DNA from 3 places in the Marinomonas sp. ATLA20 genome. Region 2 is predicted to be linked to each of the others. Evidence: predicted binding sites of a transcription regulator. Region 2 holds the regulator's gene; each other region holds the start of a gene.
What was found. Region 2 encodes sigma-54, which starts transcription at its own class of promoters, with help from an activator protein. Its sites were predicted from a motif close to TGGCACNNNNNTTGCTNT; they were not measured.
Positions count from the first base shown of each region.

Region 1 (4,745 bases), on a different contig from region 2:
AGGTTAAAAAAGCAAAAGTGCGTTTTCAATCCTCGACTCATGGTCAAAAAGGAGCTCACTGTAGAATCGTATCCGCCAGACATCAGGGACAACACAGAATCTTGCGACCCTAGAGGATAACCACCTAGCCCCTCTACACGTTGTTCAATCATCCATACTCGATTATCACGAATATCGATAGGCACCAATACTTCAGGATTTTTCAAACGAACAGCCAACGCGCCACAACGAGCTTTTAAACAGCCGCCGATATGTCGCTCAGCATCCACCGACGTAAAGTCGTGATGACCAACACGTTTAACACGGACAGCAAACACAGCATCTTTAATGACATCACCATACGAAACGATGGCCTGTTCAACAATGTCATCCAAATCAACTAATGGGAATTCACGAACATACTGAAAATGAGCAATACCGGAGATATTAGAAAGTGCCTGTATAAAGTCTTCTCGTAATTCATCCCTATCAGAAAACACTTCAATAAAATCCCAGTTGCCAGAAACAACGACATCGGCATCGTACTTTTTAAGAACCAACTTAACATTGTGTCGAAGCTGTTTAATAAACGCCTTTCTAACTGGACGACTTTTAATGGTGATTTCTGCAAAAAACTTAACAATAAATTTCATAGGGGTTGTGATTTATACCGGATATTGGGAAGGCGCATAGTATAAAGAAAAGACAGTCGATACGAAAACGCTAAATTCGCACCAACAATGAACAAAATATCGAATTTAGGCACCGTTATGGTGCAATCTGACTTTTTGCACGCTTCTTTTTGGCCACCATTAAGCTCGATATTAATCTTAAAAACTCTATCTCATTGTAATATAAGCATTTATTACCTCGCACAGATTTCTGGCACAAGTTATGCTTACTATCTGCTTGATAAATAACTCGACAAATGGCGCTTTGTATTAAATATTAAAGCCCCTTTTACAACGAAAAATAATTTCGCTTTAACTACGACTGGAGAACAACTATGTCAAACAAGACCCTTGCCTTGATTGCTGAGCATGATGCGAAGTGGGTTGACCTTCGCTTTACCGATTTTAAAGGTAAAGAACAACACGTAACGATTCCAGCTATTACGGTAGACGAAGAGTTTTTCGAAAACGGCCAAATGTTTGATGGTTCATCCATCGCTGGTTGGAAAGGCATTAACGAATCAGACATGATCATGATGCCTCAGGACGATACAGCTATCATCGATCCTTTCACTGAAGAATCAACTGTTATTGTTCGTTGTAACATCATCGAACCTTCTACTATGCAAGGCTATGACCGTGACCCACGCTCTGTTGCCCTTCGTGCAGAAGAGTTCCTTAAGTCGACTGGTCTTGGCGACACAGCTTTCTTTGGTCCAGAGCCTGAATTTTTCATCTTTGATGATGTTAAATGGAAAACAGACATGTCAGGTTGTTCTGTAGAGATCAACTCTGAAGAAGCAGCTTGGTCTTCAAATAAGAAATTTGAAGGCGGCAACATGGGTCACCGTCCTTTCGTAAAAGGCGGCTACTTCCCTGTACCACCAGTTGATTCTCACCACGATTTACGTGGCGCTATGTGTGGCGCTATGGAAACAATGGGCTTGGTTATTGAAGTTCATCACCACGAAGTAGCAACCGCTGGTCAAAACGAAATCGGTGTTAAATTCAACACTCTAGTTAAGAAAGCGGATGAAGTTCAAATTCTTAAGTACTGTGTACACAACGTTGCTCACGCTTACGGCAAAACTGCGACTTTCATGCCTAAACCAATCGTTGGTGACAACGGTTCTGGTATGCACGTTCACCAGTCTTTCTGGAAAAACGGTGAAAACCAATTCGCTGGTGATCAATACGCTGGTCTATCTGAAATGGCGCTTTACTACATCGGTGGTATCATCAAGCACGCTAAAGCATTGAACGCGTTCACTAATGCTTCAACGAACTCTTATAAGCGTCTTGTTCCTCACTTCGAAGCTCCTGTAATGCTTGCATACTCTGCACGTAACCGTTCTGCTTCTATTCGTATCCCATACGTTGCAAGCCCTAAAGGCAAACGTATTGAAGCTCGTTTCCCTGATCCAACCGCTAACCCATACCTAGCATTTGCAGCTATGTTGATGGCTGGTATCGATGGTATCAAAAACAAGATTCACCCTGGCGATGCTGCAGACAAAGATTTGTACGACCTTCCAGCTGAAGAAGCTCATGCGATTCCACAGGTTGCTAGCAGCCTAGAAGAAGCACTTAAGTGCCTAGACGAAGATCGCACGTTCTTGACTCAAGGCGGCGTATTCTCTGACGACATGATCGATGCTTACATCGAACTTAAAACTGGCGAAGCTCGTCGCGTTTCTATGACGACTCACCCACTTGAGTTTGAACTTTACTACAGCGCTTAATACTTAATCGCTAAGTAAATACGAAAGCCTCGACCTTGTTCGAGGCTTTTTTTTCTCTAACATTTTAGCCCTGTTTTGTTGCTCGCATTTGTAGATTTTTTTGTATGGCTTTTAATGCACAACTTTTTTGCACAGCTTTTTAATGCACAACTTTTTTTGCACGAAAAGAAACACCATTACCGACATGCACTATAATTGTGCATAGAACTTTTTTTAGTGAATACAAAGACCTTAATAAATACGCTATCTCGGACTGCCCAATGTTGGTTCGCTTTTTGCAACTGTTATTAAAGGAAATCATAAAAAGCAGTAGTCAATAGAGAGGCACTGTCTGTGTATAGTTTATTAATCGACCATTTATCCACTGCAGTTGTTCAATTGAACGACAAACTTGAGATCGAGTATCTAAATCCTGCAGCTGAAATGCTATTGGCGGTCAGCCGACGCCGAATTTATGGCAATGACATTGGCGCCGCTTTTCGTGAAAACGAAGAAAGCATTCAGGCCCTTTATGCCGCAATAAAATCTGGCCACCCTTTCACTAAGCGAGAGGCAGAAATAGAGAGCAGCAATAACAGAAAGCTTTTTTGTGACTATACCGTCACGCCTGTTATGGGCACATCGAATGAAACTGAAAGCCTCATTATAGAGCTGTACCCCCGCGATAGAATGAAGCGCATCTCTCAAGAAGACGAGATTATAGCGAACCATGAAAGCAGCAAAGAGCTGGTGCGAGGCTTGGCACATGAAATTAAAAACCCATTAGGTGGTATTCGTGGCGCGGCACAATTAATTAGTCGCGCTTTCACAGACGAAGCGCTAAACGATTACACACAAGTCATCATTGAAGAGTCAGATCGGTTACGCGACCTTGTTGACCGCTTATTAGGTCCTAGACAATTACCTAAAAACAAGCCTCTCAATATTCACAAGGTTATTGAGCGTGTTAGACAGCTTATTTCAGTCGAAACAGACAACCAAATTGAACTGATTCGAGATTACGATCCAAGTATTCCAGACTTGATCGGTGACGAATCTCAGTTGATTCAAGCCTTACTCAATATCACTAGAAACGCCATGCAAGCGCTGTTGGATGATGAAGACAATCGCCATAAAACCATTCATATGGTGACTCGAGCATTACGCCAATTCACCATTGGCTCTAAGCGCCATCGCCTAGTATGCAAAATCAGCATTATAGACAATGGACCAGGCATACCAGAAGCCATTCTTAAAACACTATTTTATCCCATGGTCAGTGGACGAGCCGATGGAACAGGCTTAGGGCTATCCATCGCGCAATCCGTGATTCATCAGCACCATGGCATTATTGAATGTAACAGTTACCCGAAAAAAACCGAATTTAATATATTAATTCCCATTGAGACGACAGTCCAAGACCAGGAGAAACACTCATGACAGCAGAAGAAACAGTATGGATTGTTGATGACGATCGTTCTATTCGCTGGGTACTAGAAAAAACATTAGAACAAGAAGGAATCCAATGTCGTTTATTTGATTCCGCCGAAAACCTAGTCAACATGATTGATAAAGAGCAACCAAGCGCCATTATCAGTGATATCCGTATGCCTGGTATGGACGGCTTAAAGCTACTCGAAAAACTGCAAAAAGATCATCCTTATTTACCCGTTATTATTATGACGGCGCACTCTGATCTTGAAAGTGCTGTTGCCTCTTATCAAGGCGGTGCCTTTGAATATTTGCCAAAACCTTTCGATGTAGAAGAAGCGGTTAGTCTGGTGAAACGAGCCATGCTCCACCACCGCAATGCAAGACCCAGTACTGACAACATGGATATTGCAGAAGAGCCAGAAGTCGATAAAGAAATCATCGGCGAAGCTCCTGCTATGCAGGAGGTTTTCCGCGCCATTGGTCGACTTGCTAACTCAAATATTACGGTTTTAATCAACGGTGAATCTGGTACCGGTAAAGAGCTGGTAGCACAAGCACTGCATACTCATAGCCCAAGAGCAGCAAACCCTTTTATCGCTTTAAACATGGCCGCTATCCCACACGACTTAATCGAGTCCGAATTATTCGGTCATGAAAAAGGCGCGTTCACGGGTGCCAACACTCAACGTCGCGGCCGCTTCGAACAAGCCAATGGCGGTACACTTTTCTTAGACGAAATCGGTGATATGCCAGCCGAAACACAAACTCGCTTATTACGTGTTTTGGCAGACGGTGAGTTTTATCGTGTTGGTGGTCACACACCTGTTAAAGTTGACGTTCGTATTATTGCAGCCACGCATCAAAACTTAGAGAACTTAGTACAACAAGGTTCATTCCGAGAAGATTTGTTTCACCGTCTCAACGTTATTCGCATCCATTT
Region 1 is NZ_JBXUKU010000001.1:772,561-777,305, reverse strand. It holds gene thiI (tRNA uracil 4-sulfurtransferase ThiI) at 1-632, opposite strand, end outside; gene glnA (glutamate--ammonia ligase) at 986-2,392, shown strand; gene glnL (nitrogen regulation protein NR(II)) at 2,726-3,811, shown strand; gene ntrC (nitrogen regulation protein NR(I)) at 3,808-4,745, shown strand, end outside.
Region 1: a site for sigma-54 is predicted at 2,657-2,674, ahead of glnL (nitrogen regulation protein NR(II)). Genes of this name have one in related genera too.

Region 2 (4,745 bases):
CTGGCGATGCTATGCATACACGTGCGCAAAAAGGCATCGGCTACCTTCCACAAGAAGCATCAATTTTTCGTAAGATGACCGTTGAAGACAACATTCTAGCCATCTTAGAAACACGCAAAGAACTAACAAAAGCACAACAAAATGAGCGACTGGAAGAACTTCTTGAAGAGTTTCACATTACTCATATTCGCACCAACCTAGGCATGGCATTATCAGGCGGAGAAAGACGCAGAGTAGAAATAGCCAGAGCCGTTGCGATGAACCCAAAATTCATCTTACTTGATGAACCCTTTGCTGGCGTAGACCCGATTTCGGTCGGAGATATAAAGCACATTATTAAACACCTCCAAGAGAGTGGAATCGGCGTTCTAATTACCGACCATAATGTCAGAGAGACTCTAGACATCTGTGACAAAGCTTACATTGTTGGCAATGGTTACATTATTGCATCCGGTGACGCCAATACCGTCATTAACAATGAACAAGTCAAAAAGGTCTATTTAGGTGACGACTTCCGTCTGTAACCCCTTATCATTGCTGTAGAAAGGGAGTAGTATGCACAACTCATTCCAATTCATTCAATTAGAAGAAAGAGTTGCTCTATGAAGCAGTCTTTACAATTAAAGCTCGGCCAACAGCTGACAATGACGCCTCAACTGCAACAGGCTATTCGCTTGCTGCAGCTTTCTACGTTGGATTTAAAACAAGAAATACACGAATTCCTTGAATCTAACCCGCTGCTTGAGCTAGACGACGACGAACAACTGCATAACGAAATACCAGCCAGCATAGAATCCAAAAGTGCCCCTGAGACAACCGTCGATAACAACGAAGAAGCACGCGTTGAATCAGAGTGGACTGAAAGCATCCCCGAAGAACTATCTATCGATAGTAACTGGGATGACACCTATCAAAGTTCTGCTGCTGTCAGTGATCACAATAGTTATGAAGGTGACGGAGACTTCGAAAGTCGCAACGCTCCAGCTGAAAGTATCCAAGACCATCTAATTTGGCAATTGAACTTAACTCACATGTCAGACCGTGACATTGAAATTGCTTATGCCATTATTGAATGCGTTCAACCTGATGGCTACTTAAGCATTTCTACCGATGACATTTGTGAGTCCCTTGGCATCGAATTAGAAGACCTAGAAATAGAAGAAGTCATTGCTGTGCAACATAGACTGCAACGCTTCGACCCTGTTGGCGTATGCTCAATCGACCTACGCGACTGCCTTCTAGTACAACTAGAAGCCTTCCAGAGTCATCCACTTTACAAAAGCACGTACAACCTTATTGACCATTACCTGCCACTATTAGGTAATAGAGATTTCGCACAACTGAGCCGCAAGACAAAACTAAAAGACGAAGCGCTAAAAGAAGTCGTCAACTTGATTCAACAGCTTAACCCGCGCCCAGGTTCAGTGATCGACGCAGATGATACAGATTACGTCATTCCTGATGTTTCAGTGAAAAAGCGTCATGGTGTATGGCAAGTTGAGCTAAACAACGACGCCCTACCGCCAATCAAAATCAATGAAACCTATTCTGCGATGGCGAGCACAGCGGCAACTACAGAAGACGCCACTTACATCAAAACCTCTCTTCAAGAAGCAAAATGGTTCATGAAGAGCTTGCAGAGCCGCAACGAAACATTATTGAAAGTGGCCAGCTGCATTGTAAGTCGACAAATTGATTTTTTCGAACTCGGTGAAGAAGCCATGAAACCCATGGTGCTTCATGATGTTGCAGAAGAAGTGGGTATGCATGAGTCAACCATTTCACGGGTGACGACGCAAAAATACATGCACACACCAAAAGGTATTTTTGAGCTTAAATATTTTTTCTCCAGCCACGTGAATACCGCCTCTGGAGGAGAATGTTCTTCTACCGCAATACGAGCTATGATTAAGAAGCTTGTGTCAGATGAACCAGCGAAAAAGCCATTAAGTGATAACAAGCTAGCGGCTATTTTAGCAGACCAAGGCATACAGGTTGCGCGACGTACTGTAGCCAAATATCGAGAGGCGATGAACATCCCTCCTTCCAATGAACGAAAACGACTGATCTAAACGGATACCATTTTATCATGTCCTTGAAATCATTATTAAAAGCAGAACTTGTTCTCGCAAAACAAGACATTGTTAGTAAGAAACGCGTCCTTGAGAGCCTTGCTGAAGTCGCTTCCAACCGCCTTCATTGCAACAACGAAGAAATCTATGACGCACTACTTGGCCGAGAAAAACTAGGCAGTACAGGCATTGGTAATGGCATTGCCATTCCGCATTGTCGTCTAGAGTCGGCAAACCACACAGCTATCGTTGTCATGTCACTGCAAACTCCAATTGATTTTGACTCTATCGATAAACGAGCGGTCGACCTAATATTTGCGCTGATTGTGCCACCTCAAGAATGCGATCAACACCTTTCTACATTGGCTCAAATCGCTGAGTTAGCACAATCTCCAGAATCACTGGATAAATTACGTGCGGCACAAAGCAGTGAAGAACTATTCAATATATTTGACTCATTAATATAGGTAATAAGCATGCAGGAAGAGTCCGTCACAATCATAAACAAACTGGGCTTGCATGCTCGCGCAGCGGGCAAGCTGGTTGAAACAACCTCTCGTTTCTCTTGCGACATCACCATAGAAAAAGAAGGCCGCAATGTTGATGGAAAAAGCATTATGGCCATGATGATGCTGGCCGCTGGCAAAGGCACTGAAATTCGTGTCAAAACCAACGGTGAAGATGAAAACGACGCAATTAAAGCGGTGATAGAATTAATTAACAATCGTTTTGGTGAAGACGAGTAAGGAATCAATGTCAGAGCAAAACACGCTTAACCACCTGCAAACGGTCACCGAATCGCTCGAATCTGGTGCCACCATGCAAATCCGTTATTTACTTAACGGCGCTTTGCCAGCTCAGGACGTTGCTCGCCTATTAGAGTCCTCCCCTCCCAAAGAACGTAAGCTTCTTTGGGAGCTAATTGAAGCCAAAAATGAAGGCGAAGTACTGCAATATCTGAGCGAAGATATTGGCGTACAATTCATGAAAAACATGGATACAGAGCGATTAATCGCCGTATCCGAACATTTTGAAAGCGATGACCTTGCCGATTTACTACAACATCTACCAGAAAAAATAGTAAAAGAAGTGCTTGCGTCCATGACGACGCAAGACAGAACAAGAGTTGAAGCACTATTAAGCTACTCGGAAGATTCTGCCGGCGGCTTGATGAACACGGACACCATCACCATACGTCCGAATATCACCGTCGACCTGGTGTTTCGCTACCTACGCAGACACAACTCTCTACCAGACATGACAGACAGCCTACTTGTTGTCAGCCGCTCTGATCGCTTGCTAGGCACCTTGCCCCTGACCACACTATTAGTCTCTGACATCAACGCCACAGTGCGCGATATCATGGAGACCGAATTTACTGTTATTGACGCAGAAACCCAAGCCAGCGAAGTAGCACAACTTTTTGAAAAGATGGACTTGGTTTCCGCTCCCGTCATTGATGGAAAAACCAAAAAATTACTTGGCCGTATTACCATCGATGACGTTGTTGACGTTATCCGTGATGAAGCCGAACACTCCATGTTAAGCATGGCGGGTCTTGATGACGACGAAGATACTTTCGCCCCTATCATGAAAACCACCAAGCGACGTGCAGTGTGGCTTGGTATAAACCTAATAACAGCCTTCACCGCATCGTATGTAATAGGTTTATTCCAAGACACTCTGGACCAAGTTGTCGCACTCGCCATACTCATGCCCATTGTTGCCAGCATGGGCGGCATTGCCGGATCACAAGTACTCACTCTGGTCATTCGTGGTATCGCACTCAACCAAATTGGTTCCACCAACACCCGTTGGCTACTCAACAGAGAACTTATTGTTGGGCTCATTAACGGCCTACTTTGGGCAACCGTTATTGCCGCGCTCACCGCACTTTGGTTTGACAACATCAAGATTGCCTATATCATTGCGGGAGCTATCATAATAAATCTGCTATTTGCAGCCACCACTGGTACACTTCTGCCGATTTTGCTGAAAAAAATTGGCATCGACCCTGCCCTTGCAGGCAGCGTAATTTTGACTACCGTGACCGACGTGGTTGGATTCTTATCCTTCCTTGGTCTCGCTACTATTTTTCTAATATAGGTTCCCATGACAGACTTTGATCAATATGAAAACGAAGACGAAATCCCTAAGAGCAAAACCCAGATCAAGCGTGAAATGGAAGCCCTGCAAGATCTTGGTAAAAAACTACTTGCCTTAAGCAAAAACCAACTTAAAAAAGTAGAAATGTCTGACACATTGCGCGAAGCATTCGTTGAAGCTGGCCGAATCAAAAAACACGAAGCCATGAGAAGACACCTTCAATACATCGGCAAGGTAATGCGCACAGAAGACCACGAAGCCATAGCGCATCGCGTAGCATTGTTTGATTCCACCTCTGCCGCTTACAACAAGCTATTTCATCAGCTTGAGATCAAACGAGATGCGCTAATCGGTGAAAACAGCAAAGAAGAGCTGTCTCAATACTTAGAGGAAAACCCTCAAATTGAAGACATCCAACTTCTTAGACAGCTCATTCGTCAATCTCAAAAAGAAGTGTCTCAAGAAGGCAACACTACAAACCGTAAAAAGCTTTTCCGCTTCTTGCGCGAGGCTGAAGAAAAGCGTCTTGGTCTAACAGAGTAAACACCAAGACCAGCTACGCCTTAA
Region 2 is NZ_JBXUKU010000009.1:69,303-74,047, reverse strand. It holds gene lptB (LPS export ABC transporter ATP-binding protein) at 1-524, shown strand, start outside; gene AC2A4J_RS15090 (RNA polymerase factor sigma-54) at 603-2,072, shown strand; gene ptsN (PTS IIA-like nitrogen regulatory protein PtsN) at 2,090-2,539, shown strand; gene AC2A4J_RS15080 (HPr family phosphocarrier protein) at 2,549-2,818, shown strand; gene mgtE (magnesium transporter) at 2,826-4,178, shown strand; gene yjgA (ribosome biogenesis factor YjgA) at 4,185-4,721, shown strand.

Region 3 (4,745 bases), on a different contig from region 2:
CCAATTGGTGTACTGTCACATTAGAGACCACGTCCATATTTCCAATTGGTAAATGATTCCGCCAAGGATGTTCTTCCAAAGCGAATTTAGTCCACATATCACGAGCCGTTTCTTTATTTTCGCGATAACGCCACTCTGCTTGGATAATAGCTTTTTCTTGTTCAGTTTCTTGTTTATCAAAACCAGTCTGGCTAGCTATATGCGCTAGTAGATCAACACCTTGTTGCATTCTGGATGCAGAGGTATCGCTAAAATGTAAATAATAATGCGTCCTGTCGAATGTCGTGTAAGCATTAGCATGTGATCTGTTTTCAAGACTTAAATCATCTAGCCAAGTTTCAATTGGATTATGGTCTGATGCATCTATTTGTTCAAAGGCCATATGCTCAACAAAATGCGCTAGCCCTGCTTGTTCAGGCCGCTCGTCTTCACTACCTACTTTAATAACAAGATTCATATCAACCTCGTTATTAGACTGAGAGTTACTATTGGGCCAAATTAGCACTTCCATGCCATTAGCTAAGGTATAACGCTCGAAGGGAGGTGTATCATTAGAAGTGTTCGTACACGCAGAAAGAAGTACTGTAGCTCCAATCACTGCCCAATATCCATTTGGCATAATTTTTCCTTACATATTCCATATGATTTTATAGTCACTGTTATTATGCCAAAAAGTGGCAAAGTTACGTATTTTTTCCTGTAATACTTGTAAAATTTAACTTGAAATTAAGCTTTTTGTATTCCTCCTTAGGATCGCCAAACAATCCAATTATCCATAATGCACGTATACAATACAAAATACACACGAGGAATCTATAGGTGAAAAAACTCAACCCCAATAAGCTTCTGCTATCGAAGTGGACGTCCACATCGCCACAACAAAAAGAGAAGCATTTCATTGTCACTAAACTGATTCGTGATGAAGACGACATCGTCGTAGAATGTGTGCTTGAAGCCGTCATCAACAAAAATCAGTATTACTTGCCTTGGCAAACGCTAGCGTCGCCAGACGATTGGCTTCAAGGTTGGAAATAGCTCAAATAAGCGAGCTTTCCAAATCTCGACTACACGGTGATCAGATCAGTCGTTTTTCTCTAGCTCGTTTAAACGCGCTTCTAGCACAGCCAGCTTTTCACGGTATTTGGCTAACATCGATGCTTGCACTTCAAACTCTTCGCGGGTCACCAAATCCATTTTCGTTAAGGTATTCTGTGCGACCTGATGAAGCTGAGCCTGAATTTCTTCTTTTGGTAGTTTACCTAATGTTTCTGCGGCTTGACCTAGACCGGTTCCAAGCTGCTTTATAAATTGATCAATCATACGAGTCTCTTTTTCTGCGTTTACAATACATTAGTATAAAAGCCTAACTAAGGCGCTAACAAGGGATCTTGGTGAACATCTTGTGTAACACTGCCCTTTTTATTAACACTCAAGTCGATTTTATTGCCTCTTTTGTGTGCGTAAACTCAAACATTGTCGTTTCTATTAAAGCCCCCCTCTCACTAAAGCGCACATCCTATTCTCATGTTGCGAGTCTATTTTTCAATTAAAACCAACAAGATAACCGCAATCGCTCATTTTCTTTCTCGTAAAAACGCTATATTCGCACCAACTTAATGCAGCAACTTATAGCAACAACCCAATATGCCGCACTAATTAAAGCGATACACGGCTCTTTTTAATTTCGTAAAGTCGACAAAATCCTTACAAAGCCATTGTTATAAGGGCATCCCCATATGTGGCACGCATATTGAATAGAGCTAAGTACCTGCGATACGACAATAAAACTGACTTTTTAAGGAGACAGTGGGTATGAAGCTTATAACTGCCATCATCAAGCCATTTAAACTCGATGATGTTCGAGAAGCACTTTCTGAAATCGGCGTTCAAGGTATCACCGTAACAGAAGTAAAAGGTTTCGGACGTCAAAAAGGCCACACAGAACTATACCGCGGCGCTGAATATGTAGTGGATTTTTTACCTAAGGTAAAAATCGAACTTGCCATTGCGGACGATATGACCGACCAAGTAGTTGAAGCCATCACTGGCGCAGCAAACACTGGCAAAATCGGCGACGGTAAGATCTTTATCGTTAACCTTGAACAAGCGGTTCGTATTCGTACCGGTGAGACTGGTGTAGAAGCAGTTTAATCACTGCTCGATTTATACAAGCCTTTAGGGGGGCGAAACATGCAAGATCAAATTTTTCACTTACAATATGCGATGGACACCTTTTACTTCTTGGTGTGTGGCGCGCTGGTTATGTGGATGGCAGCAGGATTTGCCATGTTAGAAGCGGGTCTAGTACGTGCTAAAAACACCACTGAAATTCTTACTAAAAACGTGGCTTTGTTTGCCATTTCTTGTGTTATGTACCTAGTTTGTGGTTACGCCATCATGTACGGCGGTGACTGGTTCCTTACTGGTATTCAAGACGTCGATGTGGCTTCTACTTTAACTGACTTCGCTGGTCGTGAAGGCGGATTCGAAGGCGGCGCAATCTACTCTGGCGCTTCTGATTTCTTCTTCCAAGTTGTGTTCGTTGCAACAGCAATGTCTATCGTATCTGGTGCGGTTGCTGAACGTATGAAACTTTGGGCTTTCCTAGTATTTGCTGTTGTTATGACAGGTTTCATCTACCCAATGGAAGGTAACTGGACTTGGGGTGGCGGTTCTGTATTCGGTATGTTTAGCCTTGGTGACCTTGGTTTCACTGACTTTGCAGGTTCTGGTATCGTTCACATGGCCGGTGCTTCTGCTGCACTAGCTGGTGTATTGGTACTTGGCGCTCGTAAAGGCAAGTACGGTCCAAACGGTGAAGTTCGCGCTATTCCTGGTGCTAACCTTCCACTTGCGACATTAGGTACTTTGATCCTTTGGTTGGGTTGGTTTGGATTCAACGGCGGTTCTGTACTAAAACTTGGCGATATCGCTAGTGCTAACTCTGTTGCCATGGTGTTCTTGAACACTAACGCTGCAGCAGCGGGTGGCGCTATCGGTGCACTTATCCTTGCTCGCATCTTATTCGGTAAAGCCGATCTAACCATGCTTCTAAACGGCGTACTTGCTGGCTTGGTAGCAATCACGGCAGGTCCTGATACACCGTCAGCTCTAGGTGCTACTCTAATCGGTCTGGTTGGTGGTTTGATTGTTGTTGTGTCTATCTTGACTCTAGACAAGCTTAAAATCGATGATCCAGTGGGCGCAATCTCTGTTCACGGTGTGGTTGGTCTTTGGGGCTTGCTAGCTGTGCCACTAACGAACGATGGCACAACGTTCGGCGGACAAATTGCCGGCGCGCTTACTATCTTCGTTTGGGTATTCGTTTCTAGCCTAGTGGTTTGGTTAATCATCAAAGCCATCATGGGTGTTCGTGTAAGCGAAGAAGAAGAATACGAAGGTGTAGATTTCTCTGAATGTGGTATGGAAGCGTACCCAGAGTTTAAAAAGAGCTAATCGCTTTTCTTAAAAGCTTAGCGTTTTAAAATACAAACCCTCGCCTTGGCGGGGGTTTTCTTTTGCTAACACTATTGAGTTAATGCTTTACGCCCTCATCACTATTCAATCGACATGATACTGACTCACAATCTCCTACTTACTGACACAGATAAACGGTATCATGGCTAATACATAAGACCGATTTACAGAGGCCAACATGCAGCACGACGATCTACATTTAACGATACGCAACCTGACCAATAGCGATTACGAAGAAGTAAAAGTACTAATGGATAAGGTTTATCATGATATTGGTGGCTCATGGCCTGAACACACGATTCATAAATTGATCAAAGATTTTCCTGAAGGACAAATTTGTCTAGAAGATCACGGTAAAATTGTCGGCTTAGCGTTATCAGTACAAGTCAGCTATCAGCGCTTCAGTAACCCGCATACGTATGACGATCTTATCGACCAAAAAGAGAATGTTCTAAACGATGCTCGTGGTGATGCCATGTATGGCTTGGACGCGTTGATTGCCCCTGAATATCGAGGTTATCGCCTTGGTCGCCGATTATACGAAGCCAGAAAAGACCTTTGTCGCCAACATAATTTACGCGCCATTTTGGCCGGCGGCCGTATTCCAAATTATCACGAGCACGCCCATGAAATGAGCGCTGCGGAATATTTAGAAGCGGTGCGCGAACGTAAAATTTACGATCCGATTCTGACCTTCCAACTATCAAACGATTTCCAAGTCACTCGCTTGCTAAAACGTTACATGCCGGAAGATGAAAAGTCCCAAGGCTACGCAACTTTACTGGAATGGAAAAATATCTTCTTTGAACCTGATACCAACGTGATTCGCTCACGTAAAACGCAAGTGCGTATCGGAGCCATTCAGTGGCAAATGCGTGAAGTCGAAAGCGTTGACGAGTTATTGAAGCAAGTCGAATACTTTATCGACGCGGTATCCGATTATAAAAGTGACTTTGTTTTATTCCCTGAATTCTTCAATGCACCACTGATTGGACTAAGCCCTGATCAAAGCAACCAAACCGAGGCCATCCGCTTTTTAGCGAGCTTCACTGAACGCTTTATCAATGAAATGTCTCAGTTCGCTGTCAGCTATAATATCAACGTCATCACCGGCTCCATGCCTGTAATCGAAGACGAGACTGTGTATAACGTCAGCTACTTATGTCGCCGTGACGGAACTGTGGAAGAGCAAAAGAAAATTCACATTACCCCTCATGAACGCCGTGACTGGGTGATTGAAGGTGGTAACGAATTGCGCGTTTTCAATA
Region 3 is NZ_JBXUKU010000001.1:903,416-908,160, reverse strand. It holds gene AC2A4J_RS04150 (M16 family metallopeptidase) at 1-619, opposite strand, end outside; gene AC2A4J_RS04145 (TIGR02450 family Trp-rich protein) at 820-1,035, shown strand; gene AC2A4J_RS04140 (accessory factor UbiK family protein) at 1,081-1,320, opposite strand; gene glnK (P-II family nitrogen regulator) at 1,813-2,151, shown strand; gene AC2A4J_RS04130 (ammonium transporter) at 2,191-3,456, shown strand; gene AC2A4J_RS04125 (carbon-nitrogen hydrolase family protein) at 3,656-4,745, shown strand, end outside.
Region 3: a site for sigma-54 is predicted at 1,740-1,757, ahead of glnK (P-II family nitrogen regulator). Genes of this name have one in related genera too.